DNA from 2 places in the Streptomyces sp. NPDC005374 genome. Region 1 is predicted to be linked to the other one. Evidence: riboswitches for the same ligand, from Rfam matches in the RefSeq annotation. Region 1 holds a riboswitch; the other holds the start of a gene.
What was found. A riboswitch is a leader RNA that binds a small molecule or an ion and turns the genes downstream of it on or off. The one in region 1 is predicted to bind glycine.
Positions count from the first base shown of each region.

Region 2: linked by a shared signal. The riboswitch ahead of gcvT (glycine cleavage system aminomethyltransferase GcvT) and the one ahead of gcvP (aminomethyl-transferring glycine dehydrogenase) in region 1 are both predicted to bind glycine.

Region 1 is NZ_JBIAKA010000010.1:9,273-12,672, forward strand. It holds gene ACFYRX_RS25155 (DNA polymerase IV) at 1-951, shown strand, start outside; gene ACFYRX_RS25160 (PRC-barrel domain-containing protein) at 989-1,366, opposite strand; glycine riboswitch at 1,490-1,585, shown strand; gene gcvP (aminomethyl-transferring glycine dehydrogenase) at 1,761-3,400, shown strand, end outside.
Region 2 is NZ_JBIAKA010000020.1:85,818-89,217, forward strand. It holds gene ACFYRX_RS38565 (enhanced serine sensitivity protein SseB) at 1-652, opposite strand, end outside; gene ACFYRX_RS38570 (AAA family ATPase) at 746-1,420, opposite strand; glycine riboswitch at 1,604-1,700, shown strand; gene gcvT (glycine cleavage system aminomethyltransferase GcvT) at 1,857-2,975, shown strand; gene gcvH (glycine cleavage system protein GcvH) at 3,074-3,400, shown strand, end outside.

The sequences.
Region 1 (3,400 bases):
GGCACGGGGCTGACGGGATCCGTGGGGCTCGCCGCGTCCAAGATGCTCGCGAAGATCGCCTCGGAGCAGGCCAAGCCGGACGGCCTGGTGGTGATCGAGCCGGGTACCGAGCGGGCGCTGCTGGGGCCGATGTCGGTCCGGACGCTCCCGGGGGTGGGGCCGGCGACGGGGGACCACCTGCGGCGGGCCGGGATCCAGACGGTCGACGAGATCGTGGAGGCGGGCGAGGACGAGCTCGTACGGCTGCTGGGGAAGGCGCACGGGCACGGGCTGTACGCGATGGCGCTGACCCGGGACGAGCGGGCCGTGGTCGCGGAGCGGGAGACGAAGTCGGTGTCGGTGGAGGACACGTACGACGTGGACATCCATGACCGGGTCCGGGTGGGGCTGGAAGTGCAGCGACTGGCCGACCGGTGTGTGCGGCGGCTGCGGGGGGCCGGGCTGTCGGGGCGGACCATCGTGTTGAAGGTACGGCGCTACGACTTCTCGACGTTGACGCGGTCCGAGACCCTGCGGGGGCCCACCGACGATCCCGCGGTGGTGCGTGAGGCCGCTCTGCGGCTGCTGGAGGGGGTGGACTCGACCGGAGGGGTGCGGTTGCTGGGGGTGGGGGTGAGTGGGCTGGCCGACTTCACGCAGGAGGATCTGTTCGCTCAGGCCATGGAGGAGCGAATGGATCACACCGTCGAGGAGACGGCTGAGGACACCGCTGTGCAGGAGCCGAAGGAGGTTGCCGAGCGGCGGTGGGTCGCCGGTCACGATGTGCGGCATGCCGAGTACGGGCACGGGTGGGTGCAGGGCAGTGGATTGGGGAGGGTGACCGTGCGGTTCGAGACGCCGCGTTCCGAGCCGGGGCGGGTGCGGACGTTCCGGGTCGAGGATCCCGCGCTGGAGGTGGCTGAGCCGTTGCCGTTGGTGGAGGTCCCGGGTCTCCGGCCGCGTCAGGCGTGACGGGATCGTCCTCGGGTCGGTCAGCCGGGAGCTTCTCTCAGGCGTCGGCCTCCTCGGTGCCTGCCAGCTTGCCGAAGTCCCGGTCCGGGAACGGGGGCGGTGGGGCGAGGTCGAGGCCGTAGTGGTGATAGAGCTGGAGTTCCTGGTCGGGGGAGAGGTGACGGCCCACGCCGAAGTCGGGGGCTTCCTTGATGAGGGTGCGGTCGAAGGGGACGTGGAGTGTGCCCTCGATCACTTCGCTGGGGCCCAGGGGAACGAAGGCGTCCCGGGAGAAGAGGCCGGTGCGTATGGCCGCCCATTCAGGCACGCCGGTCGCGTCGTCGAGGTAGACCTCGTCGATACTGCCGATCTTGGCACCGTTGCGGTCGAACGCCTTGCGGCCGATCAGGTTGCGCGGATCGATGTCGGTCTGCACGGGCCCTCCACTTGGTCGCAACTCATCCGAAGCGGTCCTAAGCACTACGAAAGAGCACATCGGGGTGTGCGGCCACTCGAAAGCTCGGGCGTTGACCTCGCTGGTAGTGTTGCAGGCGGCTGTCGACCCCGTGCGGGAGAGTCCTCCGGACACCATCGGAGGCGCCGAAGGAGCAAATCCTCCCCGGAATCTCTCAGGCTCACGTACCGCACGGACGAGGTCACTCTGGAAAGCAGGGCGGGGGCCGACGGCTTCCGCTCTCACCGACGGTGAAAGCCGGCTGCCCTCGGGCGGCTGGTGAAGCTCTCAGGTTGAGATGACAGAGGGGGAGGCCGTCGGGGTACCCGTGCCGGGGCGCCCCTCGTAGGTCGCGTCTGACCAGGAGGCCTCCGCAATGACCGCCCATCGCATTCCGCTCTCCGCGCTCGAGCAGGGAATCCCCTTCGAGCAGCGTCACATCGGCCCCGATCACGGGGCTCAGGCCAAGATGCTCGCCCAGGTCGGTTACGGCTCGCTGGACGAACTCACCGCTGCCGCGGTACCGGATGTGATCAAGAACGCCGATGCCCTGGAGCTGCCCGGAGCGCGCACCGAGGCCGAGGTACTGGCCGAGCTGCGGTCGCTGGCCGACCGGAACCAGGTGCTCGACTCCATGATCGGGCTCGGGTACTACGGCACCTTCACGCCGCCCGTCATCCTGCGCAACGTGATGGAGAACCCGGCCTGGTACACGGCCTACACGCCCTACCAGCCGGAGATCTCGCAGGGACGCCTCGAGGCCCTGCTCAACTTCCAGACCATGGTCGCCGACCTCACCGGGCTGCCGACCTCCGGTGCCTCGCTGCTCGACGAGGGGACCGCCGCGGCCGAGGCCCTGGCGCTGTCCCGCCGGATGGGGAAGAACAAGAAGGGGATCTTCCTCGTCGACGCCGACGTGCTGCCGCAGACCATCGCCGTGATCCAGACGCGCGCCGAGCCGACCGGAGTCGAGGTCGTCGTCGCCGACCTCAGTGACGGGATCCCGGCCGCGCTCGCCGAGCGGGAGATCAACGGGGTGCTCCTCCAGTACCCCGGAGCCTCCGGGGCCGTACGCGACATCAAGGCGGTCGTCGACCAGGCTCACGAGCTCGGCGCGCTCGTGACCGTCGCCGCCGATCTGCTCGCGCTGACGCTGCTCAGGTCGCCCGGCGAGCTCGGGGCGGACATCGCGGTCGGGACCACGCAGCGCTTCGGTGTGCCGATGGGGTTCGGCGGGCCGCACGCCGGATACATGGCCGTGCGGGAGAAGTTCGCGCGGAGCCTGCCCGGGCGGCTCGTGGGCGTGTCCGTGGACGCCGACGGGAACAAGGCCTACCGGCTCGCGCTGCAGACGCGTGAGCAGCACATCCGTAGGGAGAAGGCGACCAGCAACATCTGCACGGCCCAGGTGCTGCTCGCGGTGATGGCCGGGATGTACGCCGTCTACCACGGGCCCGAGGGGCTCAGGGGCATCGCACGGCGGACGCACCGGTACGCGAACATCCTCGCCGCGGGCCTCACGGCCGGCGGGGTCGAGGTCGTGCACGGTTCCTATTTCGACACGCTCACCGTGCGCGTGCCCGCGAAGGCCGCCGAGATCGTCTCCGAGGCGCGGCAGAACGGCGTCAACCTCCATCTTGTCGACGCCGACCATGTGTCCATCGCCTGCGACGAGACCACATTGCGGGCGCAACTCGCCGCGGTGTGGGGCGCGTTCGGGGTCGAGGCCGACATCGAGGCACTGGACGCGGCCACCGAGGAGGCACTGCCGGACGCGCTGCTGCGCTCCGACGACTTCCTTGCCCATCCCGTCTTCCACCAGTACCGCTCCGAGACCGCGATGCTGCGCTACCTGCGCAGGCTGGCCGACCGCGACTACGCGCTCGACCGGGGCATGATCCCGCTGGGCTCCTGCACCATGAAGCTCAACGCGACCACGGAGATGGAGCCGGTCACCTGGCCCGAGTTCGGGCAGCTGCACCCCTTCGCCCCCGCCGAGCAGGCCCAGGGCTATCT
Region 2 (3,400 bases), on a different contig from region 1:
GGTCGCCCTCCCACTGGGAGAGTTCGACGCCGACGAACATCACCGGGTCGGCCGTCTCGATGGCCGCCAGGCAGCGGCGGGCCGTCAGGACCACGCCCGTCGCCGCGAACTCCGCGGAGGCGGTGGCGAGGAAGTCGACCGGGTCGTCCTGCCAGTCCGGCTCGTAGAGCTTGACCCGGCCGCCGGTGTTGGGGCCGTCGAGGGGGGTGCGGCCCACCCGGCAGAGGTCGGCGACGGCGGCCGGGGGGAGCGGCACGCCGACCACGCCGTCGGGGTTCAGGGCGATGCCCACGTGCGGGGGCAGGCCGCGGGCGAACTCGACCGCCGGGGCGATGGTGCACGACAGATGGCTGCCGACGACCTGGCGGAACTGCTCCTCGGAGCTGAAGACCGGGACGAACGCCTGGCCGTCGATCTCCAGCGTGGGCAGGTCGAGGGGACCGCTGTGCGGGCCGCCGCCGTTCGGCAGGGGGATCCAGACGAAGCTGCGGCCGAGCACCTCGATGATCCGGGCGCCCGCCGAGGGCATGCCGAGGGAGGCCGAGAGCACCTCCTCCAGTTCGTTGCCCGGCCATCCGCCGTGCGGATGGGGGTGTGCCGTCTGTGCCGGAAACTCCGAGAAGTCCGCGGGGAGATCCGCCGGGAAATCCATCTGTCTGACCGCCTGCTGTGAACCCAGTACTGATGTGGCTGAAGGCTAGCGGGTGCGGCGGAAGGTGGCCCGGCCCGCGAAACTCCGCGCGCCTCAGCCGGTGAAGCCGATCCGCCGCAGGACGTCCGCCGCGTCCCGGTCGACCAGCACCGCCGAACCGCAGCCCTGGGGCAGGTCGCCGCGCTCCACGGCCCGGATCAGGCGGGCGGCGGCGCCCCGGTGACGCAGGAACGCGTACCTCGAGACGCCCCGGCCGCGCTCGCGCTGGCCCTCCAGCGCGGTGTCCGCCGTGACGTCGAGGAGCAGCAGGTGCAGGGTGCCGCCCCGGCGGCGGGCCTCGCGGGCCAGCCAGCCGCGCACCCAGGCCTGCGTCCCGCAGTCGTGCACGACGACACCCTCGCCGGAGCGCAGGGCGCGGCGCAGTCCGGCGTAGTGCGCGAGCCGGACCAGCGGGCGGTAGAGGGCGTACGGCAGGAAGCGGGACAGCCGGCCGTCCCAGCGGTCGCGGGTGTCCTGGGAGTCGATGCTCGTCCCCCTGACCGCACGCTTCATCAGGGTCGACTTGCCGCTGCCGGGCAGGCCGGTGATGACGACGAGGTCCCGGGGACCGAAGAGCAGGGCGTGCGGGCTGTGCCCCATGCGGTCGCGCAGGTCACGGACGACCGGCACCGGGCGCGGGCCGCGGGCCTCGACGGCCGGGGCCGCGGGCTGCTCGGGCAGCGCGATGGCCGAGGTCGTCGCGTACGCCGTGGTCCTGTTCACCGTCATCGTCCTCCTCCGGGGTCAGGGCTTCCCCTCCCCACCGAGCGTAAAGAGAAGGTAATGGATGATCTCCCGTGTTTCTGTACGCGTACCGCCACAAGCCGGTTACAGAAGGGAGGGCCAGGTGCGGCCCTGCCGCCCGCCCGCGAGGCGTGCAATGATGTCGGCGCCAACTGCATACCGGCCGTTTGAATCCGCGCGGGAGAGTCCCGGGTACATGTACCCGGGCGCCGAAGGAGCAAGTCCCTCCCTTGAATCTCTCAGGCCCCGTTACCGCGCGGGCGAGGCACATCTGAAAAGCGGGCCGCCGACTCGACGGCGGTCCCACCCACGGTGCAAGTCCAGGTCACTTCGTGATCAGGGCGAACCTCTCAGGTTCCGATGACAGATGGGGAGGAAAGCCCTCGCCCGTCATGCCTTGGATCCCTGGAGACAACGTCCGATGAGCAGTTCCGAACTCCGCTTCACCGCGCTCGATGCCCTGCGTCGTTCGCTCGGCGCGACCATGACCGACTTCGCCGGCTGGGACATGCCCCTGCGGTACGGCTCCGAGCGCGACGAGCACAACGCGGTGCGTACGAAGGCCGGGCTCTTCGACCTCTCCCACATGGGGGAGATCACGGTGAGCGGGCCGGCCGCGGCCGCGCTCCTGGACTTCGCCCTCGTCGGCAACATCGGCTCCGTCGGTGTCGGCCGCGCCCGCTACACCATGATCTGCCAGGCCGACGGCGGCATCCTGGACGACCTGATCGTCTACCGGCTCGGTGAGACCGAGTACATGATCGTCGCCAACGCCTCCAACGCCCAGGTCGTCCTGGACGCGCTGACCGAGCGCGCGGCCGGCTTCGACGCCGAGGTGCGGGACGACCGGGACGCGTACGCGCTGATCGCCGTACAGGGCCCCGAGTCGCCGGGGATCCTCGCGTCCCTGACCGACGCCGATCTCGACGGGCTGAAGTACTACGCCGGTCTGCCGGGCACGGTCGCCGGGGTCCCCGCGCTGATCGCGCGCACCGGCTACACCGGGGAGGACGGCTTCGAGCTGTTCGTGAAGCCCGAGCACGCCGTCGAGTTGTGGCAGGCGCTGACCAAGGCCGGCGAGGGTGCCGGCCTGGTCCCCTGCGGGCTGTCCTGCCGGGACACCCTGCGCCTGGAAGCGGGGATGCCGCTGTACGGTCACGAGCTCTCGCGGGAGCTGACCCCCTTCGACGCCGGGCTCGGCCGGGTCGTGAAGTTCGAGAAGGAGGGGGACTTCGTCGGACGCGAGGCGCTCCAGGAGGCCGCCTCGCGCGCCGCGGAGAACCCCCCGCGCGTCCTCGTCGGCCTGGTCGCCGAGGGTCGTCGCGTCCCTCGTGCCGGGTACGCCGTCGTCGCGGGCGGCGAGGTCATCGGCGAGGTCACCTCCGGCGCCCCCTCCCCCACGCTGGGCAGGCCCATCGCGATCGCGTACGTCGACGCCGCGTACGCGACGCCGGGCACGGCGGGTGTCGGCGTGGACATCCGGGGCAGCCACGAGCCGTACGAGGTCGTGGCGCTGCCGTTCTACAAGCGTCAGAAGTAACCCTGTAGGTGATGCTGAGCGCCCAGTCGCTGCTCACGCGCGCCTTCCGCAGTTCCCCCTTTCCTCACCACCGCCCCGCGTACAGGAGAATTCAGGCCATGAGCAACCCCCAGCAGCTGCGTTACAGCAAGGAGCACGAGTGGCTGTCGGGCGCCGAGGACGGCGTCTCGACGGTCGGCATCACGGAGCACGCGGCCAACGCGCTCGGCGATGTCGTCTTCGTTCAGCTCCCGGAGGTCGGCGCCACGGTGACCGCGGGCGAGACCTGCGGCGAGCTGGAGTCCACCAAGTCGGTCAGCGACCTGTACTCCCCGGTGGCCGGTGAGGTCACCGAGGTCAACGAGGACGTCGTCAACGACCCGTCGCTGGTGAACTCCGCCCCCTTCGAGGGCGGCTGGCTGTTCAAGGTACGCGTCGCGGAGGAG